Regions from separate parts of the Sporolactobacillus sp. KGMB 08714 genome, predicted to be linked through region 2. Evidence: riboswitches for the same ligand, from Rfam matches in the RefSeq annotation. Region 2 holds a riboswitch; each other region holds the start of a gene.
What was found. A riboswitch is a leader RNA that binds a small molecule or an ion and turns the genes downstream of it on or off. The one in region 2 is predicted to bind lysine.
Positions count from the first base shown of each region.

Region 1 (10,396 bases), on a different contig from region 2:
TCGTCTCTGCTGTCCGGCAAAGATACGGTCGGCATCATGCCGACGGGAGGCGGGAAATCGCTCTGTTATCAGATACCGTCCCTGCTTCTCCCGGGGACGACGCTGGTGATTTCCCCGCTGATCTCGCTGATGAAGGATCAAGTCGATGCTCTGGAGAATGCAGGGATTGCGGCGACGTTTATTAACAGCTCGCTTTCTTTCGGCGACGGCAAAAGGCGGCTGAACCAGGCAGCCGCCGGCCGTTACAGGCTGGTGTATGTGGCTCCGGAACGTCTGGAGGTTCCGGCTTTCCAGCAGGCACTTGAGAAGATGAACGTCTCGCTTGTCGCCGTTGACGAGGCCCATTGTATCTCGCAGTGGGGCCATGATTTTCGGCCGAGCTACCGCCTGATTGCGGATATGATTGCCCGCTTCCCGCGCAAGCCTGCCGTCGCCGCTCTGACGGCAACGGCCACTCCGCGTGTTACGGCCGATATCTGCCGGCTGCTCCATATTCCGCAGACCCACGTCGTCATCACCGGATTTGCCCGCGACAACCTTAATTTTCAAGTGATCCGCGGCCAGAATCCGGATGCTTTTTTGCGGGATTATCTAAAAAAGAATCGCGATCAGCCGGGCATTATTTATGCCGCGACGCGCAAAGAAGTGGATCGGCTCTGCGACAGACTGACAACAGACGGATTCGCGGCCGGAAAATATCATGCGGGTCTCTCCGAGGCAGAACGTGCGGCCGGCCAGGAGCATTTTCTCTATGACGATTTATCGGTGCTGGTGGCGACGAACGCTTTCGGCATGGGTATTAACAAGTCGAATGTCCGCTATGTGATTCATTACAATATGCCCCGCAATATTGAGGCTTATTATCAGGAGGCGGGCAGAGCGGGGCGCGACGGTGAAAAAAGCGACTGCATCCTGCTTTTTTCGCCGCAGGATATCCGGCTTCAGAAATTTTTTATCGAACAATCGGAAATGGACGATGCGCTGAAAAATGAGGAATATCATAAGCTTGAACAGATGGTCGGATACTGCCACACGGAGTCCTGCCTGCAGGCTTATATTCTCCGCTATTTCGGAGAACAGAATTCCGAGCCGTGCCGTCACTGCGGCAACTGTCTCGATACCCGCGAAAAAACGGATGTCACGACGGCGGCACAGAAAGTGCTTTCCTGTGTTAAACGGCTGCGCGAGCGTTACGGGAAAACGATGGTGACTAAGGTGCTTGCCGGGGCGGCCGATCAGAAAATCATTCAATATAAACTGAATACCCTGCCGACTTACGGTATTATGAAAGATTTGACACAGCGGCGAATCGGCGAATTTATCGATTTTCTGACCGCCGAGCAGTATTTGGCCCAGCAGGGCGGCGCCTATCCGACTCTGGCACTGACTGCCCGGTCGCTGCCGGTGCTAAAAGGAGAGACACACGTGCTGAAAAAGGGTGCGGTGCGGGCCGTGCAGCTTGAAGTTCATAATGAACTGTTTGAACGGTTGAAAAACGTGCGGAAGCAGCTCGCACAGAAAGAGTACGTGCCGCCCTATATTATCTTTTCTGATCAATCGCTCCGCGAAATGAGCGCGAAGCTGCCTGCGGAAGACCGGGAATTCCTGATGATAAAAGGGGTCGGACAGCAAAAACTGGAAAAATACGGACGCGTATTCATGAAAACGATAGCACAGTATGAAGCGGAGCGGGGCAGCATGAAGGCATCCGTTTCTCCGAACGAATGAAGACAAGAATTGACGATTGCAAAAGGGTTCTATAAAGGGTACAATGACTGTTGGTATTTAAGGCCGATCTCCTCGCATGGACCAGAGGAGGTAGAGGTTGCGGTGTTTAAGACTAGCGTATGGAAGGCATAAGGAAGCCGCTTGACTGTGCGTGAAAGGAAACATCGCCGAAGTGCGCCCGTTGCCTTAACGGGCGTGCTGGGCCCGCATCCGAAGAGGGGCGGGACTGTCACATGAAAACACATGTGATGTGCTATCGACGGAAGACATGGATGGAGAGAGTAAGAGAAGGCTGTATGGAAACATGCCGCCGCTCGGAAAGTCACACGTTTTGAGTGTCAGTTGAAAAAGTATCGCATAGATACCGGTAAGGTTGTGAGAAATTCTTTCCGGGATCGGCAGCCGTATCCGCGCGGGTCCGTGAATGACGCGAGTCGGACAGGCGCCGCCGGTATGTTCCGCCTTTTTTAACGATCCTCCCATGTATGATACATTTCGTCCGTCGTAAGCACGATGCGCTTCCGGCGGTTTTTATTTTCTTCATCTGTCTCCCGAGAGAACGAACAGAAAAAGGGGAGAAAAAGAAAGATGCAGCAGAAGATTGGAAGAAGCATGCAGTATGAAGAAGCGACAAAAAAGCCCAGAACATTAAAGCGCGGTCTGAAATCACGCCATCTGACGATGATTGCGCTCGGCGGAGCGATTGGCACGGGGCTGTTTCTGGCAAGCGGGAACTCGATCTATCAGGCGGGACCGGGCGGGGCCCTGCTTGCTTACGGCATCATCGGCATCATGGTCTATTTTCTGATGACAAGCCTCGGCGAACTCGCCGCCTTTATGCCGACGAGCGGTTCGTTCAGCACCTATGCAGCGCGATTCGTTGACCCGTCATTCGGCTTTGCGCTCGGCTGGAACTACTGGTATAACTGGGCCATCACCATCGCCAGCGAACTGTCCGCGGCAACGCTGATCATGAAATTCTGGTTCCCGGACAGCCCGTCGATACTCTGGAGCGGCCTGTTTTTGCTGATTATTTTTTTACTGAATGCCCTGTCTGTAAAAGGGTACGGCGAATCGGAATATTGGTTTGCTTTTATTAAAATTGCGACGGTCATTATCTTTATCGTTCTCGGCCTTCTGATGATTGTCGGGATTATCGGCGGCGGCGTGCCCGGTTTCCGAAATTTTACGATCGGCGACGCCCCCTTCCACGGAGGCTTTCTGGCGACGTTCGGCGTTTTTCTGGCGGCCGGCTATTCATTCCAGGGCACGGAGCTGCTTGGCGTCAGCGCCGGCGAAAGCACGCATCCGGAGAAAAATGTACCGAAGGCCATGAAAACAATATTTTGGCGGATCCTGCTGTTCTACATCCTGGCTATTTTTATCATCGGCATGATCATACCTTACACCAATCACAATTTGTCGATTACTGACACGATCATGGTCAGTCCGTTTACACTGGTGTTTCAGAAGGCCGGTCTTGCGGTCGCGGCTTCTGTCATGAATGCCGTGATTTTAACTGCGGTGCTTTCGGCCGGCAACTCCGGGCTGTATGCTTCGACGCGGATTCTTTATGCGCTTGCAAGAAAGGGCAAGGCACCCAGGCTTCTCGGCTTTGTCACGAAAAACGGTATTCCGCTCTGGTCGCTGATCATAACGGCGGCATTCGGCTTTCTCGCTTTTCTGGCATCGGGTTTTGGCGACGGTATCGTCTATAACTGGCTGCTCAGTGCTTCGGGCATGTGCGGATTCATTGCCTGGCTCGGCATTGCCGTCAGTCATTGGCGCTTTCGCCGGGCCTATTCCGCTCAGGGAGGAAAACTTGAAAATCTGCCTTATCGTGCGAAGTGGTTTCCATTCGGCCCCCTGTTTGCCTTTGCCGTCTGCATGATCGTCGTCATCGGTCAAAGCATGAACGCCTTTTCGGGCGGAAGGATCGACTGGGGCAACCTGATTGCTTCCTACGTCGGCATTCCCGTCTTTCTGGCCGTCTGGCTGATTGCCAAATGGAAGATGAAGGCGAAATTGATTCCCCTTGAAAAGTGCGATATCTCGCAGAAACACTATGCCGAATAAACGGATGGGACGAAATACGGCCGACTTATGGAAGCGCCGATCGCAGCGTGAATGCGTCATCCGCTCTTCTGGAAGGGATCTGTATTCTTCCGGACAGCAACGAGGGACGATATGCTCTTTCTGAAGGACGATATCACACGCGGCCGGGTGCTAAATTGCGGAAGTGCCCGATATTTTTCTTCCGTCCATTGTACATTCGTATGAATCGTGCCGAAAAGCGTCGGTAAATGCTAAAATCAACGATAGTCATACCGAAATCCGAAAATTCGCACCAAAATGTTAAACGGCCCTGTTTCAGGAGGGTTTGTCGGCCGTTGTATCCGGGTCATCGATTATCGGTCGACACACCAGGCTTATCGGTCAACGCAGCGATTTTATCGGTCGCCGTACTCGCTTTATCGGTCGATATACCGGTTTTATCGGTCATCGGATCCAGTTTATCGGTCGGCACAGTGGATTTAACGATCGGCTCCCGTGCTATCGGTCAACGCAGCGATTTTATCGGTCGCCGTGCTCGCTTTATCGGTCAATGTAGCGGTTTAATCGGTCGCCGTGCTTGCTTTATCGGTCGATATACCGGTTTTATCGGTCATCGCGGCAATATTATCGGTCAATGTACCTGATTTATCGGTCGTGCCCAAATGACGCCGGACTCACCCTGAATCCGGTTGATATCCAAATAGAACCCGGATTGAGGTTGCAGAATAGCACCAGTCATCGTCAGAAAAATGCGGAAAGTCGACTGTGACAGCTAAAGAATTAATAAGTGCGAATAATTGAAATTATAAGATATATATCACCAAGCATTTCCTCCTTTCAACAGCAACGGAGATCATCCTGAACGGCCGCTTGGCACTTTGGGATGCTGTTTGCCGACCTGGATGGGACTATATAAATTTATAATAAACAGCTGACGATGCGCCGTTCGATTTTATCGTCCTCAGCGGGTGCACCCGACTTCGGCACCGGGTATTGCGGCGGTCCGCTCGGTAGCGGCAGGCTTTGTTCCGGCAGCCAATGAAGCATTGCTTATAACGGCTCATCGTTTTTCGGATAGGAGCACTCCCCCGCTTCTGGCCGCACATCGACCGGCGGATTTATTTAGGTCTGCAGAAACCTTCAGGTCGCGGATTGTGAGTCCGGGCGCTTTCCGTGATAAACTGGACAGTGAAATAGAAAAGAGCGGTCCGTTTTTTAACGGAAAAACAACGGGAGGGGCTGTCATTGTTCCACTTTTTAGTACAAACACATAGCGGCATGTGGGGGATCATGGTGTTGCTGTTTATTCTCGGTTTCGCGTTCTATCGGCAGCGCGGATGGAAAATCGGCCTGAGGCTGGCCTATCTTGTGATGATCGTGACCGGCGTGTGGATGCTTGCGTTGAAGGGCTTCCCATGGCTGTTTATTTTAAAGGGTATTCTTGCGCTGATCCTGATCGGCATAATGGAAATGACGCTCGCCAGGCGCAAAAGAAAAGAACCCACTTTCTTTATGTGGCTTCTGATCATCGTTATTTTAATCGTAATTCTGCTGATCGGTTATGGAGTATTCTAAATAATGGCTGCGGCCATGAAGTGGCGTGTCAAAGGGCCGCCCGAAAATAAGAAATCGACAGGCTCATCTGAACCTGTCGATTTTTGTTCCGGAGTCTTAAAATTTTTGCCGATTATTTGTAAGAGTCCGCGAAAGTCCTTAATTGGCTTCGTCCTGCCATCGGTCGACAGCCTTTTGAAGAAGAAACGGAGGACTTTTTGACAGGAGGGAGGCTTCCACGAAAGATCCGGAAAGAAATTGTTTAATAAACTCGGATCTTGAATTTTACAAGGTTTTTGGAATCGGCCCCTTTTTACGGATCAAATCGGAACAGCCTGATCGGCCGGCAGACATTGTTTTGTTATACGTTCGTTGCCTGCAGGATGCCGGAAGCCTGAATCCTTTTTGCGGCTTCGCGCAGGCGGCCTTCGGGTTCCAGCAGTCCTGCACGCACAAACAGATCTCCATGGCTTCCGAATCCGATCCCCGGTGCCATGGCAACATGTGCTCTTTCCAGCAGTGCGCGGACGAACGTCTCCGAAGTATACCCGTCCGGTATTCTGAACCAGCAGAAAAAAGAGCCCTTTGGTGCCTGAACATTCCAGCCGATCGCGCGCAGGCTTTCGACAAGGACGTTCCGGCGCCGTTCGTAGCGTACGCACAGGTCGCGGACGGAGTCCTGGGGACCGAGCAGCGCAGCCGATGCGGCATCCTGTACCGCACCGAACACGTCGCTGTGTGCCATTTCATGAAAACGATTGAATGCCCGGATGATTGAAGCGTTCCCGGCGGCGAATCCGAAGCGCCAGCCGGCCATGTTATAGGTCTTGGACATCGTGCAGACTTCAATGCCCTGTTCTTTTGCGCCCGGCGTCTGCAGGAAACTGCGGGGGCGCACGCCGTCAAATCCGAAGGCGGCATAAGCGAAGTCATGGACGACGGGCAGATGGTACGCCCGGGCGAAAGAAAGGGTGTCGGCAAAAAATTGTTCCGTCGCTACGGCGCCTGTCGGGTTATTCGGATAGTTCAGCATCAGCAGCCGGGCTTTTTCCAGAATCTGATCCGGAATCGTCCGGTAATCCGGCAGAAAGTTATTTTCAGCGCGTACCGGAATGCCGTAGACGTCGGCGCCTGCAAGCGACGGACAGGAAAAATACATCGGATAGCCGGGATCCGTCGTGATCATGATGTCGCCCGGATTCAGCAGAATCTGAGGCAGTGCGGCGATGGCAATGGTTGCCCCGTCAAAAACCGTGATTTCCGTCTCGGGATCGAGCGGCACTCCGTATTCCCGCAAATAGAACGAAGCGATCGCTTCTTTGGCGCTTCGCTTGCCGCCGTACGGCGGATAGCCCTGATTCTCCGGAAGCCGCGCAGCGCGGCCGAGCGCCCGGACGATAGGCTCCGGAGTCGGCTGATCCGGACTGCCCGTTTCCAGATGAATCAGATCAATTCCTTTATTCTCAAACGCATCAATCATTCGGTCGATCCGGGCAAAATAGTTGCCGGGTATTGTCCGGACGAGTTCTGAAGGAATGAAATCAACCATGAAAAAGCCTCCAATTTCAACGGGTTATTCCTATTACATTATTCCAAACAAGAGAAATCGCAACAACGCACCGCTTATTTACAAGCCGCTTTGATCGGGCTTCGCTCCGGCCGATCGCTGTCCTGCATCTATTATCCATTGCGCGCAGGAATCCCTGGCCCCTTGGGCTGTGAAAAAGCAACAGACGAAAAAATTTTATCCCATTCATTCCTGCTCTGTCAATTTGGAACGGCTGCCTGATCCGAAGAGGCACACCCGCAGGTGCGGAGAATAGGATAGAGGGAAACGCCTAATCGATCATGAGGCGAATAGCGGCGCCCGGGACAAGGGCGGAAAGGATGGGACTATGTTTGTCTATACAGTGAAAGCGGGGGATTCTCTGTACGGCATCGGGCAGAGGTTTAATATTCCCGTTGACACATTAAGAACAGTGAACGGTCTGACGGCGACAAATATTGTCACCGGCCAGGCGCTGCTCGTGACCAGTGATGTTTATGTTGTGCAGCCCGGCGACAGTTTCTGGGCGATATCGCGTGCGGCCTTCGTACCCCTGAACGCATTAACGCAGGCGAATCCGGGCATTCGTCCGGAAAATCTGAGCCCCGGGATGAAACTGAATCTTCCCGGCATTGAGCGGCGCCCGGCAACCGTTCTCAGCTATACGCAGCTTCGGACGCCCGCCGCCGATCAGGCGCTGATTGAAAGCCATGCGCCTTACCTGACTTATGTAGGTTTATTTGAAACCCATTTTAACTGGAACGGCGATTTAAGCCCGATGAACGACAGGGCGGCGGTTCTGGCAGCCTGGCGCAGGCGTGTGACGCCGATCCTGGCGGTGACCAATCTATCGGAGACGGGTTTTAATCCCGCGCTCGTACAGCGTATGCTGAATGCTCCCGATGTACAGGCACGGCTGATCGACAACTTGATAAATCTTGCCACGTCGCATGGGTATGGCGGGATCAATATCGATTTTGAAGGGGTGCTCGCCGACGACAGAGAGGCCTTTGTTGCATTCCTGCAGGCACTGAAAGCGAGAACCCAATCAGCCGGAATCCGTCTGAGCATTGCCGTGCCGGCGAAAATGGACGACACGGTTCCGTGGGTAAAGGGCTATGACTATGAAGCGATCGGAGCCGTCGTCGATTTCATGTTCATCATGGCCTATGACTGGCACCATGCGGGCAACGAACCCGGACCGACGGCACCGATCGCCAATGTCCTCGGAACAGTCCGCTATGCGAGCTCTCTGATTGATCGGAACAAGATTATTCTGGGCACGCCGTTTTACGGCTATGACTGGGTGATTCCTTTTACCGGACAGAATCCCGGGCGGCCGATTACCAATCAGGCGGCAATCCAGCTCGCAATGAGCGAGCGGATTCCGATTAATTTCTCCGCAGCCGATCAGTCAGCCTATTTTTACTACACAGATGACAACGGGCAGAATCATGTTGTCTGGTTTGAGGATACACGCAGCCTGTTTAATAAGGCCCAGATCGCCTATAATGCAAGACTGGGCGGCATCGGCGGCTGGCAGCTGAATTTTGCCATGCCTCAGTATCCTTGGATTTTTACCCATTTCTTTCAGATCCGAAAAGTCTGAGGTGCCCGTCCGCTGTCTTATAAACGTATAAAATTTCAGCAGGTGATACGATCAGAGGCCGAACAAACGCGGCATCCCGGCGGCCTGCCCGGCGCCCGGCCGTCCATGGCCGCCGCAACGGAACTCCATGCTTCGCTTAAAGGCCTGCCGATCGGCAAGTTTTCTTTACGTGAATTCAGCCGTTTTTCGTGCTATCGTTGAAAGAGAAGCAGAAATGGTGAAAAAGCATGAAAGCGAGTGGAGCTCATGAGTGAAAAAGCAGTCGGTTTTATCGGGACAGGAGTCATGGGTCGGGGAATGATCCGCAATCTGATGAAGGCCGGTTTTAAACTTTACGTTTATAACCGGACAAAGAGCAAAGCAAATGAATTTTTAGCTGCGGGAGCCGTCTGGAAGGCCAATCCGGCCGCTGTTGCCGAGACGGCCGATATTGTGATCACAATGGTCGGCTACCCGCAGGATGTCGAAGCCGTTTATTTTGATGATGGCATACTTGACCACGCCAAACCGGGTGCTTATCTGATCGACATGACGACGTCATCGCCGCAGCTGGCTGAAAAAATCAGCGCGGCGGCGCAAGAGAAAGGGCTGCACGCATTGGACGCTCCGGTTTCGGGCGGGGATGTCGGCGCGCAGAACGGCACCTTGTCCATCATGATCGGCGGCGAAAAAGAGGATGCCGAAACAATGGCTCCTGTTTTTCGGGCGATGGGGAAAAAGATCGTCTATCAGGGCAGAGCGGGATCGGGGCAGCACACCAAAATGGCCAACCAGATTGCCATCGCTTCGAATATGATCGGTGTCGCCGAAGCACTTTCTTATGCGAAACACGCGGGGCTGAATACGGACAAAGTGATGGAAAGTATCGAAACCGGAGCGGCCGGCAGCTGGTCGCTTTCCAATCTCGGCCGCCGGATGCTGAAGGGCGATTTCGAACCGGGCTTTTATATCAAACATCTGATCAAGGATGAACGAATCGCACTGGACTCCGCGGAAAGTATGGGACTGGATACCCCCGGCCTTGCTCTTTCAAAGAAAATTTATGAACAACTTGCCGATGCCGGTGAAGAAAACAGCGGTACCCAGGCAATCTTTAAAAAATATTGGAAAGAATGAGCGGCGTTTCCGATAATCGGTGTATGAAGCGAAAAGAAAAAAGACTGCCTGCCGCATTCGGCCTTGAAAGTGTTCTGCTGATTTCGGCTTCAGCCGGTCTCCGCGCGTTTTATTAAGCGGAACAAGCGGCGGAACACAGTCGGGTGCCGGTGATCCGGCAAAGGAGAGATAATTAGATGAAAATTTTTATTGCCCTTGGTTCCCTGCTGGCATTTCTTTCGGTTTCTTTCGGCGCTTTCGGCGCTCATGTTCTGAAACCGCATCTGGGCGAACATTACTTTCCCATTTTTCAGACGGGTGTCCAGTATCAGATGTTTCACAGTCTCGGCCTGATTTTGATCGGCATACTCGCTGCAAGTGTATTCCGCGGGTCGGCCGGTCTGCTGCAATGGGCCGGCTGGCTGCTGGTACTCGGCACGGTTCTGTTTTCGGGAAGCTTATATGCGCTGAGCCTCAGCCGTGTTGATGCGATCGGCATCATCACGCCGTTCGGCGGCGTAGCCTTTCTGATCGGCTGGGCTCTGCTGTTTCTTGCTGCCATCGTGGGATAAGCGCATTCGGGAGTCCTTCCAAGTAAAAATGGGCCGAAGTGAAATGGGCGGAGCAGCTCACTCAGCCCGTTCTTTTCCTGTCCGCCGTCATCTTCCGGCTGAAGGAGGCGCGTAGGGATAACTGTATTCCAGAGGCTCGTTAAACGTAAAATAATTGACGAATACCATCGGAATCAGATAACGCACGTTCGTTTGCTTATCAACGACAATCACGTGGTCACGGCCCGCCGCTTCGAT
Region 1 is NZ_JAUUBW010000023.1:82,030-92,425, forward strand. It holds gene recQ (DNA helicase RecQ) at 1-1,728, shown strand, start outside; lysine riboswitch at 1,812-1,992, shown strand; gene Q6A92_RS11175 (amino acid permease) at 2,317-3,804, shown strand; gene Q6A92_RS11180 (hypothetical protein) at 4,119-4,427, shown strand; gene Q6A92_RS11185 (DUF1516 family protein) at 5,029-5,358, shown strand; gene Q6A92_RS11190 (aminotransferase class I/II-fold pyridoxal phosphate-dependent enzyme) at 5,699-6,886, opposite strand; gene Q6A92_RS11195 (glycosyl hydrolase family 18 protein) at 7,233-8,492, shown strand; gene Q6A92_RS11200 (NAD(P)-dependent oxidoreductase) at 8,739-9,608, shown strand; gene Q6A92_RS11205 (DUF423 domain-containing protein) at 9,785-10,159, shown strand; gene gerQ (spore coat protein GerQ) at 10,247-10,396, opposite strand, start outside.
Region 1: linked by a shared signal. The riboswitch ahead of Q6A92_RS11175 (amino acid permease) and the one ahead of lysA (diaminopimelate decarboxylase) in region 2 are both predicted to bind lysine.

Region 2 (10,396 bases):
TTGTCAACCTTTACCCGATGCGCATCGTGATCGATCATCAGGTGCGGAAAAACGATAATATTTTTTGCCGTTGTGTCCGTCTCCAGAAATTTGGTCTTCGATGAACGCCGCAGAAGAGCCTTGACTCTGAGTACGACTTCCCGGGGGCTGAAAGGCTTCACAATATAGTCATCGGAACCCACTTCGAAGCCTTGAACGCGATTGGCTTCTTCACCCTTAGCGGTGAGCATGATCACCGGTGTGGCCTTGGATTCACGCAGTTTTTCGCAAACCTCGATGCCGTCCATCCCCGGCAGCATCAGGTCAAGAATAATCAGATCATAATCTTTATCCAGGGCCAATTTCAGTGCCAGTTCACCGTCGCCGGCTTCATCAATCTGATAGCCTTCTCTTTCAAGGTACATCTTTAAAAGCTTGCGTATTCTTTCCTCATCATCAACGACCAGAATCGCCGCTTTCTTCTCTTCCATCCCATGATCCTCCCTTATTCCGTCAACCGTGCTCTCAGTCTCTATATTGCTTCAGCCGCCAAAAGTCCCTGAGTCAAAAGAGCCGTTTGCCGCATCTCTCTGATTCTGCCTGTGTATCGGACAAGCATCAAAATCAATAAGACTATGCCAGTCAAATCGCCGCCTTTTCAGCGAATCAGCGCTTGAGATATCGCTCCTGAAATCAGAAAAAATTGTGTGCCTTTCAATATGTGTCAATCCTATGTCTTATTTTAAACAATTTCATTAAAAAAAACAGCCTTCCCAAACAAATAGTTGTTTTCAATGCTTATTATTCTTTTTAAACCGGGCTGAAAAAAAGGCCCCGCCCTCCGGGAAAGATGAAAAAACAGCCGCCGGACATGTTACAGAGGCTGGCGCTTGCTATCGGCCAGATGGTACAGCATTTTAATTTCGTGCGGTTTCAGCGCCCTTCCCTCCCCGAGGTGAAGGCCGTCCAAATTCAAAAATCCGTAACGTTCCCTTTTTAACTTTCCGACTGTGATATCCAGTGCGGAAAACATCCGGCGGATCTGACGATTGCGTCCCTCATGGATTGTCAGCCGCACGGAAGCCGCTTTTTTTTCTCTGCCGTCTGCAATTTTTTCTACTTTGGCTTTTGCCGTCATACCGTCCTCAAGAAGGATGCCGGCAGCCAGAAGACGCAGTTGTTCGGCTGTTGGGACCGGACTGACTCTTGCTATGTACGTCTTGTTTATTTCAAAGCTGGGATGCATCAGCTTGTTGGCCAGCGTCCCGTCGTTTGTCAGCAGGATCGCACCGGACGTATCATAGTCCAGACGTCCGACAGGAAACAGCCGCTGCGGCACCTGTTTAAAGAAGTCAACGACCGTGGGTCTGTTCCGGTCGTCTTTAACACTTGATATAACACCTGTCGGTTTGTAAAACAGGAAATAGACGGGTTCCTCTTTATTAATGGGAACCTCGTCTAATGTAATAACATCGCCGGCCGCTACTTTTGTTCCGAGCACTGTTACGGTCTGCCCGTTGACCTTGATGCGGCCGTCTTTGATCAGCTCTTCTGCCTTTCTTCTTGATGCAGCGCCTGACTGGGCAATGACTTTCTGCAATCGTTCCATCTTTCCACCTCAGAAATATCATAACGCCGGCGGAAACTTTTCTCAAGTTTCAATCTTTATTCACTCCCGCGTTGCGAATATCGTTCACTTTCCGAAGGCGAGAGTGACAATCAGGACCGCACAGATTACGCCGACTGCATCGGCCAGCAGGCCGACTTTAAGGGCATCGCCGATCTTTTGAATGCCCACGGCGCCGAAATAAACCGTGACGACATAAAATGTCGTATCCGTACTTCCCTGCATAACCGAGGCCAGCCGCCCGATAAAAGAATCCGGCCCGTGCGTTTTAATCAGATCGCTCATCAGGCCGAGCGCTCCCGTTCCCGAAATCGGGCGCAGGATCGCCAGCGGAACGACTTCGGGCGGTATGCCGACGGCCGCGAGCAGCGGTTCAATAAAATGGATCAGGGCATCCATCGCCCCGGATGCCCGGAATACGGCGATCGCGGTCAGCATGCCGACAAGAAACGGCATGATGGAGACGGCAAGCGAAAAGCCTTCTTTTCCTCCTTCCACAAAAGCTTCGTATGAAGGAATGCGCTTATATGTCCCGTATAAGAGAATGATCCCGATAAGAGACGGGATCAGCCAGACAGAAAGTGCGGTCACGGTCGTCAATTTATTTTTTCCTCTCCTTTCGTTTGCGGCGGTAATAAAAGAAACGGTCAATCAGAATGGCCGATAGGGTCGTACACAAGGTGGCCAGCAGAGTCGGCCCGACAATATCTGTCGGGGAGGAAGACCCGTACTTGATCCGGATGGCAATGACGGTTGTCGGAACGAGGGTCAGGCCGGATGTATTCAACGCCAGCAGCGTAATCATCGACCGGCTCGGTTTCTTGCTTCCCCCGTTCAGTTTTTTCAGCTCTTCCATGGCTTTAATCCCCATCGGTGTAGCTGCATTCCCAAGTCCGAACAAATTAGCGATCGTGTTCGATAAAATATAGCCCATTGCCGGGTGATCGGCGGGCACCTCGGGGAAAAGCAGTCTCATGACCGGCTTGAATAAGCGGCTCACTTTTTCCAGCAGTCCCGATTTCTCCGCAATTTTCATTAATCCGAGCCAGAAAATAAGCACACTGATCAGGCCGATACAGATAGCTACCGCGTCTGAAGCCGATTGAAAAACGGCCTGACTGACAAGATTCATTGTCCCGTGAAACGCCGCATACGCCAGGCCCGCGATGAATAAAGCCACCCATATGATATTAATCATGGCAGTTCATTTCCCGAAACGGCCGCATTCAAAAAATCCGTGAATAGGGTCCAGAATCCCCCGCTTTTCTTTTTTTCCTGTTCGTAGAAAAGAGGAATTTCGCCAATTTCCCGGCCGTCGAGCAGAATTTTAACGCGCCCTGCCGGTGACGGAGGCACCCAATTTTTAGTCTGCAGCGGCGGCTTGATCAGGATCAGTTTTTTTGTAAAGCTTCTTTGTTCGTCTTTGGAAAGCGGAAGAAAAAGCGACCTGGAAGCATAAAGATGTCCGCGATAGAAGGGATCCGTATTAGCTCTGATTTCCCCCTTTCTCACCACTTCTGTCTGCTGATATTCAGAAAACGCCCATTCAAACAGATTTCTGTGATCCAGCCAGTCGTTGCCGTCATTGAGCGTGACCGCAATCAGATTCAGATGATTTTTTGAAGCAGTGGAAATCAGCGTGCGCCCGGCCGTTTTGGTGAATCCCGTTTTTCCGCCTGTCGAGAAAGAATATTGAGTGAGCATCTTATTTTTATTCCGCCAGACACGCATGCCCTCCTTATTGGTTGCCGCTGCCTTGTAAACTTTTGTTTGAACAATTTTTTGGAAAAGGGAGTGACTCATCGCGTACTGGGTGAGAATGGCCATATCTTCCGCTGTCGAATAATGATCGGGATTATCGAGCCCGTTCGAATTCGTAAAATGTGTATGCGTCATCCCGAGCAGCCGGGCTTTCTCATTCATCCTAAAGACAAATCCGGCCTCGCTTTGCCCCACTGCTTCGGCTATGGCTACTGCAGCATCGTTCCCGGAGCGGAGCATCAGACCGTAGACCAGATCCGCCAGCCTGATTTTTTCCCCTGGCTTAAGATAGATTGAGGACCCTTCGGTTTTGACGGCCTGGGGGCTTATCGTCACCATTCGGTTCATTTTGCCCGACTCGATGGCCAGGACGGCGGTCATTACCTTGGTTATACTGGCAATCGGAAGTTCTTCCGTACCGTTTTTCTCATATAAAATACGGCCTGATGAACGATCCATTAATACGGCTGCCTGTGCCGAGACCCCCGGTCCCGCACCGAGGGCCTGTCCGGGAAGAAAAGAAAAACAGATTGCCGTACAAAAGAAAATGCAGGCCGCTTTTTTTAACGTGACCCTCATGACACCCATCCCCTGTCCTGACGTTAATACAAACTTATGCTTGGACAGGCGGATTATGAGTATGAGTGAATCTTTTTCGTCGCGTTTTGAGAAACAGGGAATAGACAGGGGAGCAGGAAAAGAACGGGGCTGACCGCGCACGGCCCGGGCAGCGGGAGATCGATGCAGTCATAAACAAACGATCTCCCGATTTGTTTTCGAAAGGAGCGGAACGTTATAAATCTTTTATTGTTTCTTTATATTTATCGTAGAAAAGATCAAAAGCGTCAAGCTGCTCGTTCGGGTGGATCGTCTCATTCAACAGCGGCGGCAGGTCGTCGATCGTGTGCAGTCCGAAATAATCCAGAAAAACGGATGTGATTCCATAAAGAATCGCCCGTCCCGTTCCCTCGGCCCGACCGACTTCTTTAATCAGGCCCTTTGCCATCAGTGTATGGAGTGCTCTCTCCGACTTGACCCCTCGCACTTCTTCGACGGCTACCCGGGAAATGGGCTGCTTGTAAGCGATGATCGCAACCGTTTCCAGTGCAGCCTGCGAAAGCGGGGCCGTTTGGGGAATGGCCGTGAATTTTTCAGCGTATGCTGCCATAGAAGGCTTCGTCGTCATCCGGTAACCGTCCGGCAGGTCGACGATCATCAGGCCGGAAGCCTTGTTTTCCAGCCTGTCCTTTTTCAGTTTCTCAACCGTGTTTCTGATTTCTTTTTCGGAACAGTCCGGAATGACCCCTTTGATTTGATCCATCGTCAGGCCTTCTTCGCCGGTCAGATAGAGAAGGCCCTCAATAATTGAACACATCTGTTCCTGATTCAAACTGATCAGCTCCTTTTTCAAGCCCGACCACAATATCGGCAAAATTTGTTTCCTGCACACAATAGATTGCATTTTTTTTCATAAGTTCCAATAAGGCCAGAAAGGTAACGATCACGCTGGTCCGATCCGGACGGCGAAAAAAGGAATCGAAACGGATCGGGCGCCCGGCGCGCTTCAGAGCGTTGAGCATTTCGTTCATTTGATGTCCGATCGGAAGCGGCTGCCGGTTAATTTTTGTGTCAAGGGGCTCTTCCAGCCTTTTGCGGATCATCATCCGCTGAACGGCCTTCAGCATATCGTGAATCGTCGCCCGCCCGGATACGGGAATCGGCGCTGCGTCCCGGTTTGTATAACAGCTCAGATCGCTTGGAAGTTTTGAGAAAAGCTGCAGCCGTTCCGTCTCGTTTGTTCTCAGTGCCTCGGCCGCTTCCTTATAACGCCGGTAGTCGATCAGCTGCTGCATGAGCGCCTCACGGCTTTCCTCCGGATCCTCGTAGGATTCGTCCGCTTCTTCATCAGGCAGTGCAGGTTTCGGAAGCAGCATCCGGCTTTTCATAGCAACGAGCGTTGCAGCCATCACCAGATACTCGCTGGCTACATCCAGATTAAGTTTTTGCATCTGATGGATAAAATCCAGATATTGGTCGGTGATTTCCGCAACCGGAATATCGTAAATATCGATTTCCAGTCTCTTGATTAAATGCAGAAGCAAATCAAGAGGCCCCTCGAAAGCATCAATTTTCACTGTGTACTCCAAACTTCATCCCTCTGATTCATGCCTGACGGCAATATCAACGCCTAAGCGTATGTATCCGTGCATCTGCTCCCAGCCAGTGCCGCCGGGTTCGCAGGGCCCGCCGGACATGGCCTGCTTTCTTTTATTCCGGTCCGTCCGTCCGGGGGAGACTTTCCCGCCCTCCGTAAAGTCCTGCCGCATGCAATCTGAGAGAGCAGATGGCTTCCCCCTGCTGAAATGAAAAAAGAAACCCTTACTCCTTGGTTTCTTTTTCTTCTTCACGGAAGCAGTTATCAAAATAAGATTTTATTGCGGCCGACGGCATCACCTGAACATTTTCACCGAGCGCCCCGCCCAGGGCAAGAATAATCGCCTTGCCGATGCCCTGGGCCCGATACGACGGGTTGACGCTGATATGTTCGATTTCCGCCTCATGGTCGTCCTTAAAATGGATACCGATCACACCGATGATGTCGTCCCCGTCTTTCCATAAAAACAACTGCCATTTTTCGTCTTCTTCGTACTTTTTTATCGTCTGCAGAAGCGCCTTTATCTCTTTCTCCGACGGGACAAAAGACAGCAAACCCATTGCTATCTTTTCATAACTCTTTTTGTAACGAATCAGCATTTTTTGACCCCTCATTACCACGAGATAATGAATTTTGCGCACGTGAACCTTCTTCTAAAATAGATCACGCTCTATATTATAACCAAAAGCGGTGAAAAGTGCATCTATAGAATCGGGGAGCCGGTTTCACGCCGCCTGAAGATGGAATCATTGGCGCGACGAGAAGGTTCGCAGCGGTACATCGTTCCGGATCAGATCCTCATAAGTCTCTCTGCGCACGACAATGGATGCCTCTCCGTCTTCTACAAAAACGACCGCCGGATTCGGCAGCCTGTTGTAGTGGCTGGCCATCGAATATCCGTAGGCTCCGGTACAGAAAACAGCCAGAATATCGCCCATTTTGCACGATTCGGGAACAAAAGCATCCTTAATCAGGACGTCGCCGGTTTCACAGCATTTTCCGGCAATCGTTACTTTTTTTTCCGCCGGTTCATCGGCACGGTTCGCACAGATGGCTTCATAATTTGCCTGATACAGAGCCGGACGGATATTATCGGTCATTCCTCCGTCGATGGAGATGAATTCCCGGATACCCGGAATAGTTTTTGACGAACCGAGCGTGTAAAGTGTCGTTCCTGCTTCGCCGACGATCGAGCGGCCCGGCTCAATCCAGACCTCGGGTATACGGAGGGAATGGCGTGCACACTCATCCTCAATCGTGTCGGCAATCACGTCAATGAAGCGGCCGATCGGAAGCGGATGGTCCTTGCTGGTGTACTTGATTCCGAATCCGCCGCCGACATTCAGTACCTTCATGCGAAAATGCATGTGGTGTTCCCACTCGTTCATATGGCTGAAGAGTGCCCGGATGGCTCTGATAAATCCCTCCGTCTCGAAAATCTGTGAACCGATATGACAATGGAGGCCCTTCAGAATAAGATGCTCAGAATGGAGAGCCAGGAAGACGGCCCTTTCGGCCATTCCGTTGTCCAGATTAAATCCGAACTTGGTATCGTCATGCCCGGTCATAATAAATTCATGTGTATGTGCTTCAACCCCCGGTGTGATCCTGAGCAGAATCTCTATTTTCTGTCCTCTTGCGGCACACATCTGCTCAAGCATGCTCAATTCCGAAAAATTATCAACGATGACCGTGCCTATTTTGGCATCCAGGGCCCGGGCCAGCTCATCCGCCGATTTGTTATTGCCGTGAAAGTGGATACGTTCCGGCGGGAATCCCGCTTTCAGAGCGGTATAGAGTTCGCCGCCTGAAACGACATCGAGCGAAAGGCCGAAATCACCCGCGAGCTGAATCATCGCGAGCGTTGAAAAAGCCTTGCTGGCATAGGCAATCTGCCAGTTCAGGGCGCTGTGTCTGGAAAAGGCCTCCTGAAACAGCCTGATTTTCTGTTTTATCAGTGCCGTATCATAAACATAAAGCGGCGTTCCGAACTTTTCCGCAAGCCGTACGGCATCCGATCCGCCGATATAAAGATGACCGTTTTTCCCAATCGTTTGTGTCCCGTGCAAAGAAATCTCCTCCCTCCGTCATGCCGATACACATTCGCCCGATTTCCGTTTCATCGCTTCGTCGATTCAGAGGATGCCCGGGGCGATAGCACAAATAAGACCTGTATAGCGAAGTGTATACAGGCCCTGTCGTATCTGTTCGCCCGAAAAGTGCTCCACCGCTTCATCATTTATCGGCAGTGAGACCGACGGCAGCCCGGCAGCCTGCTCCTGGGAAAAAAGACGTTCCGGCAAGTTGATCTTTCCGGAATGATGTCTGCTTCCCGGGCTCCCATTCCGTACTCATTTGCCTTGCTCCTCATATCTATTGAAAGGATGATCGTGTGTGAAATTTAGTGTCAGTGTACCATGATCGGGAGATAAAGACAAGTTTTAATTCGGTTTGCTTTTCGGCGGCTGCCGATATTTATCAAGCGGACGGACAATACTGGGGCGGAGCACAGATGTCGGCATCGCCCGGCGCATCAGTATATTGTAGAGGCCGGTCGGGTTAAAGGGGATAAACGGCCATAGATAGGGTGTATTCAGATTTTTCACATGCGAAAGATAGATGATGGTTAAAGTGATTACAATCATGAAACCGGGTACATGAAAAAAAGCGACCGTCAGGATCAGCAGGATCCGGATAATTTTATTGGCCAGCTGCAGATCATAGCTCGGCGTCGCGAATCCGCCGACCGCGGAAACGGAAGTATAGAGAATCACTTCCGGTACGAAGACGCCTGCTTCGATGGCAATCTGTCCGATCAGGACGGCGGCAATCAGGCCGAGTGCCGTCGAGAGCGGCGTCGGCACATGGATCGCAGCCATCCGCAAGGTTTCGATACCGACCTCCGCAATCAGGATTTGAACGACCAGCGGAATATGAAAGTCTTTTTTGTCCGGTCCGATGAAACTCAGCTGTGACGGGAGCAAATGATCCTGCACGAGCAAAAGCCAGAGAGGCACGAGAAAAATAGAGCCGAATATAGCAATAAAACGCACCCACCGTTCAAATGCGCCCGATATGGTGACCTGCCGGTATTCTTCGGCATGCTGTATATGATGAAACAATGTGGTCGGCAGAATCATGGCACTGGGAGAAGTGTCCGTAATCATAACGATGTGGCCCTCCAGGATGTGTGCGGCCGCTACATCCGGACGTCCGGTGTAGCGTGCGAGCGGAAACGGATTCCATCCCTGTTTAAGAATAAATTCCTCCACAGCGTTGTCCGCCATCGGAATTCCGTCGATTTTGATAGACTGAAGTTCTTTTTTTATTGTTTTAATCAGGCCCGGGTTGGCCACATCCTTTAAATAGCACAGGCTCACATCGGTTTTCGACCGCAAACCGACCTGGATTAAGTCGCTGCGAAAGCGCGGATCGCGAATCCGGCGGCGGATCAGGCCGGAATTTTCAATAATATTTTCTGTAAATCCGTCTTTTGATCCGCGGACGACTTTCTCGACCTCAGGTTCTTCCGGCTGGCGTCCGGGATAATGGCGCAGATCGATGCTGAAACCGCTCGTCTCGCCGTCAACCAATACGATCATCCGTCCGGTGAGCAGCCGGTCGACCGCGTCATCGATCGTCTGTATCTCCTCGACCTGTTCGTGAACAAGATGCTGCTTAATTTCCTGAAAAACATCGGAAACGTGCTCATTACGGTTGGAGAGGCGCATAAACTCGCGCATCATAACGACTAAAATGCTCGTATCCATCAGACTGTTCGTATAATAAATCTTGCTTTCCCGCCCGAGTATCTTAATGCTGCGCTCGCCCATGTCAAAATTGGCCGGACCGAAATCAAAGATCCGATACATTGTTTGGGAATTTTCGCTGATATCGGCACTGATCGGTGTCTTTTCATCCTGCTTTTGCATAGCCTCTGACTCCCCTTTGACTTTTCGCCTATCCTCTCGGTTTGAAGAAAAGTGCGATAAGAAATCCGAACAAAATAGCCGAAGTGATACCGGAAGAGGTCAGCTTAAAAATTCCGATTGCAATTCCGAGATAACCGTGTTTATGCCCCTCCGACATCGCACCGTGCAGGAGAGAATGGCCGAAACTGGTGATCGGAACCGTCGCCCCGGCCCCGGCAAATTCAATCAGTTTATCGTAGAGACCGAATGCGTCGAGCACCGCACCGAGAACGACAAATGAGACAACAACATGAACGGGTGTGAGCTTGAAAACGTCTAAAAGCAGCTGCCCGATTACGCATATAGCACCACCGATAAGAAAAGCATAGAGAAAAATCATTCTGCTCCCACCTTTGCCGTTTCAAGAACAACCCCGTGGGCAATGCACGGAATGGTATCTTTCTGTTTCGCCGTTGCATTATTGAGAAGCGCTCCCGTAGCCACGACCAAAACCCGCTTCAGGGAGCCTTCGGCCAGTCTTTTGTACAAATAACCGTAGGTCACCACTGCGGAACAGGCGCATCCGCTTCCTCCCGCACCGACAGGCTGGTCCGGGCTGTAGATCATCAGTCCGCAATCCTGATGTACATCCGTAATATCCAGTCCCTTTTCAATCAGCAGTTCCCTCAGGATCGGAACGCCGACACTTGAAAGGTCGCCCGTCACAATCAGATCGTAATCTTCGGGCACCCGGCCTGTGTCCTGAAAATGAGCCCAGATGGTGTCCGCGGCTGCAGGGGCCATGGCCGACCCCAGATTGTTCGGATCCCCGATTCCCCAGTCAATGACTCTGCCGATTGTCGCCTCGCTCACCCGGACTTTACCCGGTTCTTTTGTCACGATTGTCGCACCCGCTCCGGTCACCGTGAACGTTTGGGTTAAATTGGAAGGCCCTCCGTATTC
Region 2 is NZ_JAUUBW010000022.1:43,077-53,472, forward strand. It holds gene Q6A92_RS10775 (response regulator transcription factor) at 1-470, opposite strand, end outside; gene Q6A92_RS10780 (pseudouridine synthase) at 854-1,588, opposite strand; gene Q6A92_RS10785 (spore maturation protein) at 1,673-2,206, opposite strand; gene Q6A92_RS10790 (nucleoside recognition domain-containing protein) at 2,208-2,804, opposite strand; gene Q6A92_RS10795 (D-alanyl-D-alanine carboxypeptidase family protein) at 2,801-3,946, opposite strand; gene scpB (SMC-Scp complex subunit ScpB) at 4,161-4,757, opposite strand; gene Q6A92_RS10805 (segregation/condensation protein A) at 4,726-5,514, opposite strand; gene Q6A92_RS10810 (GNAT family N-acetyltransferase) at 5,747-6,121, opposite strand; gene lysA (diaminopimelate decarboxylase) at 6,269-7,597, opposite strand; lysine riboswitch at 7,732-7,901, opposite strand; gene Q6A92_RS10820 (spore germination protein) at 7,964-9,454, opposite strand; gene spoVAE (stage V sporulation protein AE) at 9,483-9,833, opposite strand; gene spoVAD (stage V sporulation protein AD) at 9,830-10,396, opposite strand, start outside.

Region 3 (10,396 bases), on a different contig from region 2:
ATTCTTTGCGAGTGCGGGGATACAAGAATGCCCCAGTGCACACAGAACGACCAAAGCCCGTTAGAGAAGTGAAAAACAGCTGACAGGATTCCGATCATATAAAAAGCAATCATCCATGGATTGGTGAGAAGATGGGCCATCATTTCATAATTCAATGGCGTCCCGAGTGCCATGGCAACTCTTGTTTCCCAGACATGCCAGGCAAGAAAAATAACCAGAAACAAACCGGACAGCCGCTGCAGCAAAAACATCCAGTTTCTAAAAAAGCCAAAATTTCCGACATTATTTTTTGCCGTAAATGCCATGTAAATTCCGTAAATTGCGTGATACAAAATCGGTAAATAGATTAAAACGATTTCCAAAAAGAGCAGATATGGAAGATGTTCCATAAAAGACGCCGCTTGATTGAAGGCGTCCGATCCCTTGGTTGCCTGAAAGTTGACAGTCAGGTGGACTATCAGGAACAGACCGACGGGGATAACCCCCAGCAGAGAATGCAGACGGTGCCAGGCGAAATCATTTTCAGCCATGATGCTTCCCCCTCCGACAGAAATGTTAGCGCTTATATTTGGCCGGTTGTGAATCTTTAATGACATTTTTTTGTCACAAATTCATTGTAACCCTCGGTTTTTTGACAGTCAAATGAAAAATTGAAAACGCTGTCTTTTATGGCCGTAGTGATTTGAAGGAAAAAAAGATATAATAGTCGGAGAGGAGATGAAGAAATGACACGAGGCGACATCTATCCGCAGCCCGAGCACTTTGGCGATGCCAGCGTTCCGGCTTTCGGTTATGAGTTGATCAGAAACGAATTGATACCCGAACTGCTCGGGGAAGAAACCGCATCGATTCTTTATTGGTCCGGGCGAAAGATCGCAAGGCACTACCCGTTGGATAACGAGGAGCAGCTGGCGGATTTTTTCACACAGGCCGGATGGGGAACATTAACGATGCTCGAAAAGGGGAAAAGCAAAATTACTTTTGATTGCCGTTCAGCCCTCATTGAATCAAGAATTAAGGATCATCCCGAATCCGTTTCTTTTGCTCTGGAGGCCGGTTTCATTGCCGAGCAAATGCAGCGGATTCTCGGATTTATGGCGGAGAGCTATACGGATATACGGAAAGGCCGTGAAAAGAAAGCCTTATTTACAGTTAAATGGGACGCGAAAGATCCGATTGACAGAAACACAGAGCCGGCGACGCGGACTGCCCGAAAAAAAATGAAAAACGATACGCTCGGCTCATTTTAAATAGCATTTAAAAAATAAAAGAAGCCCGCCGGGATTTATGATTGTCTCCGGGGACTTTTTTTTTACGGCCTGTGCGCAGAATTGAATCAAAAACGGATCGATTCCTGCTCCGCAAGGTGAAAAGTTTCATGAAGCGTATCCAGTGCTTCCAGAAGCTTGTCTTCATCGATGATTGTCGAAACCTTAATTTCAGAAGTGCTGATCATCTTGATTTTGATATTTTCGGCAGCCAGTGCATGAAACATCCGGGCAGCCACCCCGGGATTTGAGGCCATGCCGGAGCCGATAATTGATACTTTGGCCAGTTCGGATTCAAAAACCAGCTGGTGAAAGGCCAGTTCTTTCACCTGAGCGCGCAGCACTTCAACCGTTTCGTTCAGTACATCGCGATCAATTGTAAACGAAAGGCTTGTTTTTTCCTCGTTAAGTACATTCTGAACGATCACATCAATATTGATGTGCCGCTTGGCGAGCGCATCAAACACCCGCGATACTGCGTCGACACTGTTCGGAAGGCCAAGCAATGTCACTTTCGTTACGTTTTTCTCAAATGCAAGTCCTCTGACGGCCTTTGACTTCTCCATTGCTACTTCCTCCTTAATGACCGTGCCTTCTTCATCTGTAAAAGATGAGCGTACAACCAGTTCGATATGGCTGTTCTTCGCATATTCGACGGCCCTCGGGTGGAGAACACCCGCACCAAGGTAAGCCATTTCAAGCATCTCATCATAGCTGATTTCTTTCAGCTTCCTGGCCTTGCCGACATAACGCGGATCTGTTGTAAAGACACCAGTGACATCCGTGTAAATTTCACATTTTTCGGCACCGAAAGCCGAAGCCAGTGCGACGGCCGACGTGTCCGATCCACCGCGCCCGAGCGTCGTGATCTCACCTTTTTCCGTAACCCCCTGGAAGCCGGCGACGATGACAACCCGTCCTTCTTTCAAGTGCGGGCGGATCTGTGATGTATCGATGGACCCGATCCGTGCACACTCATGAACGTCCTCTGTCCTGATCCCTGCCTGCCAGCCCGTAAAAGAAATCGCCGGGCAGCCGCGTTCAATCAGTACCATCGCCAGGAGAGCGATCGTCACCTGTTCACCCGTCGACAGGAGGACGTCCATCTCCCGTTTTGACGGCCTGTCCGAGATCTCACCAGCCATCGACACCAGTTCGTCCGTTGTCTTGCCCATCGCAGAAACGACGACAATCAGCTGACTGCCGGCCTTCTTCCTGTCGATGATCCTGTCCGCGACCTTCTGAAGCCGCTCCACCGTCGCTACCGATGTTCCACCAAACTTCATCACTGTTAAAGCCACTCTTCCTCGCTCCTTTAGTTATTGGCCGGCATAAGATCTGCCGCCGCCCCTCTCTCGCCCTCTATACAGAAACAGCGGGACCCTTGAAAGAGCACGTACTTCCTTAAATTTCGAACATCTTCGCTGATAAAAAGAACAGCGAGAATCCCCGCTGCTGAACAATCGAACGTTTTCCAACATGCTGAGATAGTTCTCCACACCCATGAGTGTGACAGCTCTGCGCTTATTCAGCGCAGATCCAGCCGGCTGCGTGATGAACCGCTTCCGGCTTCGGCAGGCTCCCCTTTCCGCCGCGGTCGGTGAAGTTCACCCTTCTCGCGCGGTTTAGTCATGAAGACCGCTCCTCTATCACTAGATATTTGAAAAAATTAAGTTACGGAAATTATAACAAAATTCATGTTTTGAAACAACACCTTTTAAGAAGGATCGCTCAAATATTTTTTAACGTTCTCCGCTATTTTATGCGGCAGGCCGGCTTCCATTAAATTCTCGCTGCTTGCCTCGCGAATTTTCTTTACAGAGCCGAATTTCCGCAGCAGTGCTTGCTTCCGCTGTTTGCCGATTCCCGGGATATCGTCCAGTACGGAATGGATCATCGCTTTGTTCCTGACCTGCCTGTGGAATGTAATAGCAAAGCGGTGCACTTCATCCTGAATGCGCTGCAGCAGATAAAAAGCCTGACTGTTTCTGGCAAGAGGAACAGGCAGCGACTGCTCGCCCGCGACCAGCTGCGAAGTCCGGTGCTTATCATCCTTGACAAGGCCGCAGACAGGAATATAAAGGCCGAATTCATTTTCCAGAACATCAATGGCTGCGGCAAGCTGTCCTTTGCCGCCGTCGATCAGAATCAGATCCGGCAGAACAGCAGCCTCTTTAAGCAGCCTCGTATAGCGGCGGCGGACGACCTCTTTCATTGTCGCGTAATCATCCGGACCTTCGACCGTCTTAATGCGGTATTTACGATAATCGTTTTTTTTCGGGCGGCCGTCCTCAAAAACAACCATGGCCGAAACGGGATCCGTTCCCTGAATATTTGAGTTGTCAAACGTCTCGATCCGGTGCGGTGCCGGCATGTCCAGTGCTTTTCCGAGCTGTTCGACGGCGCCGACCGTTCGTTTTTCGTCGCGTTCAATTAAAGCGAATTTTTCTTTAAGAGCAATCTGCGCATTTTTAACCGCCATCTGCACAAGCTCTTTTTTCCGCCCGCGCTGCGGCTGAAGGACGGCGGTTTTCAACATCTGTCCGGCAAGCTGCCGGTCAACCTGATTAGGGATCAGCACTTCTTTGGGTTTGATATGATTCCGGCGGGAATAAAATTGGCCGATAAAAGTCAGAAAATCCTCTTCCGGTTCCTGATAAAAGGGAAACATCGACGCATCGCGCTCGATTAATTTTCCCTGGCGCATAAAGAAGACCTGAACACACATCCATCCTTTGTCGTAGGCATAGCCGAATATATCCCGGTCATCAAGATCGTTAAGAATCACTTTCTGCTCTTCCATCAAAGTCTCGATGCTGCGGATCTGATCGCGCAGCTCTTTGGCTTTTTCAAAATTCAGCCGGTTTGACGCGTCGATCATTTCCTGTTTCAGCCTGAGTTTTACTTCCTGATAGCCGCCGTTCAGAAAATGGGTGATTTCTTCGGTCATTTTCTGAAACGTTTCCTTCGGTATATCATTGACGCATGGCGCAAGGCACTGACCGATATGGTAATACAGACAGACGCGATTCGGCAGGGTCCGGCATTTCCGAAGCGGATAGAGACGGTCAAGCAGCCGCTTGGTTTCATTTGCCGCCGTGACATTCGGATAAGGGCCGAAATATTTACCGCTTTTCCGATTGACTTTTCGCGTAATGATCAGGCGGGGATACGTCTCTGAAGTCAGTTTGATATAAGGATAACTTTTATCATCCTTAAGCATGATATTGTATTTAGGCTCATATTTCTTAATCAGATTGATTTCGAGCAGCAGGGATTCGATTTCCGAGGATACGACGATATACTCAAAATCGGCAATATCGGCAACAAGGCGCTGCGTCTTGGCATCGTGCGACCCGCTGAAATAGGAGTGAACGCGATTGAACAGATTTTTGGCTTTTCCGACGTAGATAATTTCCCCCTGCATATTTTTCATTTGGTAACAGCCCGGCTGTTTCGGCAGCAGGCTGAGTTTCTCTTTAATTTTTCGGCTGGCCATGTTTCCTTCATCCTTTACAAAAACTGTGAAGCAGAGTATCGAATAAAATAGAAAACCTGCATCTTTTTATTATCACTGAGATGGGCAAAAGATTCAACCATCTCTCACGGAACTGCGGAGAAACAGAAAACCGGAGTCAAAAACGCTTTGCGCGTTTCTGCTCCGGTTCTTGCGGATGCTTCCCGATCCGTTTTACAGTAGTAATCAGCCGATGTGCTGCTTGATACGGTCAACGAGAGCTTCCTTCGGTGTAAAGCCGACAACCTTATCGGCAATTTCGCCGTCTTTAAAGAGAAACATCGTCGGAATGCTCATCACGCCGAATTTGCTTGCAGTCGCCTGATTTTCATCAACGTCAAGCTTGACGATTTTCAGTTTATCCGATAATTCGGAATCGACTTCTTCAAGAACCGGAGCCATCATTTTGCACGGGCCGCACCACGTCGCCCAAAAATCGGCCAGCACAAGTCCTTTCGATGTTTCATCCGCAAAATTTGCGTCATTTACCTGATTGATAGCCATGGAATCATGACCTCCTTGTATCATTCTTACTTCTTATGTGACAAAGTATAGCATCTCCATCGGCGAGATTCCATTATTCAGCTCACGCGATGATTTTTCCCGCCGCATTTACTTAAACTCGACGACCGTGACTCCGCTGCCGCCTTCCCCCTGGCTGCCGAGACGCGAATCTTTAACCCTCGGATGTTTCTCGATCAGCTTCGTCACACCCTTTCGAAGTGCTCCCGTCCCTTTTCCGTGAATGATCGAAACGCGGGGATATCCGGCGAGCATGGCTTCATCAAGGTATTTCTCGACTTTAAGCATGGCATCCTCGTAGCGCTCGCCGCGCAGATCCAGTTCCGGCTTCACCGTCCGTCCCGACGTACGGACATTGACCACGGGACGCACTTTTTTCTCTTCCCTCACGCTCTTAAGATCCGTTCCGGCTACATTCATCTTCAGGATTCCTACCTGAACGAGATATTCGTGATCGTTGATTTTTTCTACGATGTAACCGTCCTGGCCGTAGCTGACGATCTTCACACGGTCGCCCGGTTTAAAACCGGCTGCCGCCTTTTTCACGGGAACGGGAGAAGATTTGCGATCCGGCTGATCCAGGGCATCCAGAGCATGGGACAGCCTCGTCTTGGCATTAATCAGCTGATGTTCTTTGACCTGCCCCTGTTTTTGATAATGACGCAGCTCATCGATGATGGCCTCGGCCTCAAGCCGCGCTTCCTGCAGCGAATGCTCCGCTTTTTTCTTCGCCTGTTTCAGAATCAGTTCTTTCTTATTTTCCAGTTCGTTCAGCTTTTCTGCAAGAGACGCCTCTTTTTCCTCGGCCTCAAGCTTGAGGTGGCGCGCCGTTTCTTCTTCCCGTTCCGCCGCTTTCCGGTTCTTTTCCAGCGAGGCGATCATTTTATCAACTTGATTCGTTTCGCGGCTGATCTGCAGTTTGGCGGCATCGATAATGTCGGCCGGCAGGCCCAGTTTTTTCGAAATTTCAAAAGCGTTGCTCCGTCCGGGAACGCCGAGCAGCAGCCGGTAAGTCGGACTCAGTGTCTCCACATCGAATTCGACACTGGCATTCATCACACCTGCTCTTTCGTAAGCATACGCTTTCAGCTCGCTGTAATGGGTCGTGCAGACAATGGTCGCGCCTCGCGCATAAACCGCATCCAGAATGGCAATCGACAGCGCCGCCCCTTCCTGGGGATCGGTTCCCGCACCCAGTTCATCGAATAGAACGAGGCTGCCGAAATCGACTTCTTTTATAATAGCGACAATGTTGGTCATATGGGAAGAGAACGTGCTAAGGCTTTGTTCAATGGACTGTTCATCGCCGATATCGGCAAAGACCTTCTTGAAAACGCAGATTTCCGAGCCGTCTTCCGCAGGTATCTGAAGTCCGGACTGGGCCATCAGCGTCACCAGTCCGATCGTTTTCAATGAGACGGTCTTGCCCCCTGTATTCGGCCCGGTAATGATCAAGGCGTGCGTTGATTCATCGAAAATGACATCGATCGGCACCACACGTTCCGGATCGATGAGCGGATGGCGCGCCTTTTTCATTTTAATGATTCCGCGATCGTTAAGCGTCGGCCGCGAACCTTTGATTGCGTGTCCGTAATCAGCCTTCGCAAAAATGAAGTCCAGACGGGCGAGACCGGCAACCTGGTCCAGCAGACTGTCCGCCGATTTTGCCGTCTCTCCGGTCAGGACGCGCAGAATCCGTTCCACTTCATGCCGTTCTTTTGCCCTTGCTTCGCTCAGCTGATTATTCAGGTCGACAATGGCCTGAGGTTCAATGAAAAGTGTCGCTCCCGAGGCCGACTGGTCATGGACGATGCCTCCGAAAGCACCACGGTATTCCTGCTTGACCGGGATGACGTGGCGATCATTGCGGATCGTGATAATCGGATCCGACAGCATCTTCGACGTACCGCTTGAATGGACGATGTTTTCCAGTTTCTGTTTGACGCGGCTGTCGGCCGTCCGGATCTGAGCGCGGATACGGCGGAGCGCGGAGCTCGCTGAATCCATGACGCCCCCCTGGTCGTCAATCGCGGCGCGTATTTGCCGTTCCAGGCCGCCCGCCGGCTCCATTTCCCGGACCAGCCCGGTCAGTATCGGCAGTTCGACCTGCCCGGTTTCGGCCAGATCAAGGATAAAATTTTTCATCAGGCGTGCGCCGCGGATCGTATCGGCAATATCGAGCAGCTCCCTTGCCGTAAGCATACTTCCTATCTTTGACCGTTTCAGACCCGGCCTGATATCGGTGATCCCTCCGAACGGAACCGATCCTTTCAGACGCAGCACCGCAGCCCCTTCATCCGTCTCCTCCTGGCGCTCCCCGACTTCGCGCAGATCTCCGGACGGAGCCAGCTGTTCAATCAGGCTTTTGCCAAGCGAAGACGCGGTAAAATGGATCAGTTTTTGCTTTATTTTTTCATATTCCAATGCTTTAAGTGCATGTTCATTCACTTGCCGCATCTCCTTTTGGAGAAAATTAAAAAATCACATTGTATTAAAATAAGAAGCAATTGAAACTTCGAAGCAGAAAAAAAGGAGAAGCTTTTTAACCTGAATACGGCGCTTTCTTCCGCCTGATAAAATCGGCAAACTGCCGGGCCGGAAGGGCGTTCAGCACCGTCTCCGGACGTATCCAGCCGCGCGCTGCCGTCCGGACGCCAAGCCCCATTTCGTCAATCATTTTCATCGAATGGCTGTCCGTATCAATCGCTATTTTAACGCCCGCATCCTGGGCCTTGCATACCCATGCCGAGGAGAGATCAAGACGGTTGCGATTTGCATTCAGCTCCAGCGCCGTTCCCGTTTCGGATGCCAGTTGAATCAGACGGTCGACATCGGCGCGGTAGCCGCTGCGTTTCCCAAGCAGCCGCCCGGTCGGATGGGCAATCAGCCGGACATACGGATTTCTGCAGGCGGCCTCAAGCCTTTTCATGATATCCGCCCGGCTCTGGTTAAAAGAAGAATGAATAGACGCAATAACAAAATCAAGCTTTTCAAGCACATCGTCCTTATAATCCAAAGTTCCGTCCGGCAAAATATCCATCTCTACGCCGGAATAGAGAACAAAGTCATCGTACCGTGCATTGACCCGTGCGACTTCTTCAAGCTGATCGAACAGCCGGCGTTCGGAAAGACCGTCGGCCACTCGCAGCGACTTGGAATGATCGGTCAGGCAGGCGTACGCATACCCTTTCGCCCTCATCGCCTCGGCCATTTCCCCAATGGTATGCGAACCGTCGCTCCATGTCGAGTGCATATGCAGATCGCCTTTAATATCCGTCAGTTTAATCAGCCCGAGCGGCGCACGGTGCGCCCGCTCCACTTCATCCGTCCCTTCGCGTACTTCGGGCGGAATTTCGTTCAGTCCGAAATGGCGGTAAAATTCAGATTCGCTGGAAAAAGTGAGCACACGGCCGTCTCCGAGTTCAATACCGTATTCACTGATCTTTTCGCCGCGTTCCTTTGCCAGATGGCGCAACAGGATGTTATGTTCTTTAGACCCGGTGAAATGATGAAGCGTTGTAATGAATGTTTCAGGTGAAGCCAAACGGAAGTCGACCGAGACTTGATAGCGGTCATTCATCAGAACCGTTATTTTGGCGTCTCCGCGCCCGATCACTTCGGACACGGGCAGCTGCTCCAGAATCCGGTCCGCCGCTTTCTCAGGATTCCGGGTTTCCAGTACAAAATCCAGATCTTTCATCGTCTCTTTTACCCGTCTGAGGCTCCCCGCCCTGGAAAAGCGGCTGATTTCCGGGATTGTCCCGAGGATCGATTCTATTGTTTCCGCAAGGTCGGTCATATAAGCGATAGACAGGACTTCCGGACGCTTTTTTCCTTCTTCAATTGCCTTCAGCAGTTTTTCTTCCGTCTTCTTTCCAAAACCGGGAAGAGCGCTTACACGTCCCTGTTCACAGGCCTGACGCAGTGACGCCAGGTCGGTCACGTGAAGCGTCCGGTATAATGTACCGATCTTCTTCCCGCCCAGCCCTGCAATATGAAGCAGATCAAGCAGGCTTTCCGGGATTTTTTCCTGCAGATTCCGAAGCACGGAAGATTCGCCGGTTGCCATCAATTCCTCGATGACACGGGCCGTTGAGCGGCCGATGCCCTTGATCGCGGACACATCGTCGATTCCGGCCATCGAACGCCGGTCTGTTTCCAACGCCTGTCCGGCTCTGCGATAAGCAGCCACTTTAAAAGAATTTTCCCCGATGATTTCCATATAGAGAGCAATAGCATCCAATTTATCAATAATCTGTTTTTTATTCAATTCGATCACTCTTTTCCCCTGAAGAGAGAAAAATTTGCCGATTTCGCCCGGCGGCCGGTCATCTCCAGACCATAAAAGCTACCCACATACTCTTGAACATTTTAGAAAACAGCGGCGTATTGCCGATGATCGATTGTGCCAGCGACGAGTGGCCGATCGAAGACTGAATGCCGCCCATCGGCGTCAGTGCCCCCGCATAGAGCAGAAGAAAGACGATCAGATAGATTTCCACAAAGCCGAGCAAACCTCCCGACAGATGGTTCACCGAACGGATAATCGGCATTTCCGCCAGAAAATTAAGCATAGAACCGAGAATATTCAGCACGATTTTCGCAGCAATAAAAAGAATGACAAAAGCGATCGCCTGATAATAGGCGCTCTGCAGATTGAGGGTTCCTAAAAAACTGAACGTTCCGCTCTGCGCCGCCGATGTCGGAAAAGGCAGCCAGAATTTAAGAACCCCCGCCAGCTGTTTGTAATACAAAAAAGCAACGATATAAGAAACAATGAACCCGGCCAGATGAACCAACTGAAGAACCAAGCCGCGCCGGAATCCCGTAAAGAAACCGGCGGCAAGCAGCAAAATGATGATTATGTTAAGCAGCATATGTTCAATCCCATCTTTCTGATAAGAGGATGTCCGATAACTCCGGAGAAACGGCAGAAATTTTTTTCAAGAAGAAAATGCCTCGGCTGAAAACTTCACGTTTTCCGAAAGTGTGTACGCAGATTAAAACGGCGTTTCCCTGATTTCCGATGCCCGTCACGGCACGGCTGCAGGACAGGCGCATCTCTTAGTTCGTTATTTGCCCTCCTATT
Region 3 is NZ_JAUUBW010000056.1:84,994-95,389, forward strand. It holds gene Q6A92_RS17765 (succinate dehydrogenase cytochrome b558 subunit) at 1-530, opposite strand, end outside; gene Q6A92_RS17770 (YslB family protein) at 726-1,250, shown strand; gene Q6A92_RS17775 (aspartate kinase) at 1,337-2,569, opposite strand; lysine riboswitch at 2,749-2,925, opposite strand; gene uvrC (excinuclease ABC subunit UvrC) at 2,986-4,767, opposite strand; gene trxA (thioredoxin) at 4,972-5,289, opposite strand; gene Q6A92_RS17790 (endonuclease MutS2) at 5,398-7,755, opposite strand; gene polX (DNA polymerase/3'-5' exonuclease PolX) at 7,850-9,583, opposite strand; gene Q6A92_RS17800 (CvpA family protein) at 9,636-10,184, opposite strand.
Region 3: linked by a shared signal. The riboswitch ahead of Q6A92_RS17775 (aspartate kinase) and the one ahead of lysA (diaminopimelate decarboxylase) in region 2 are both predicted to bind lysine.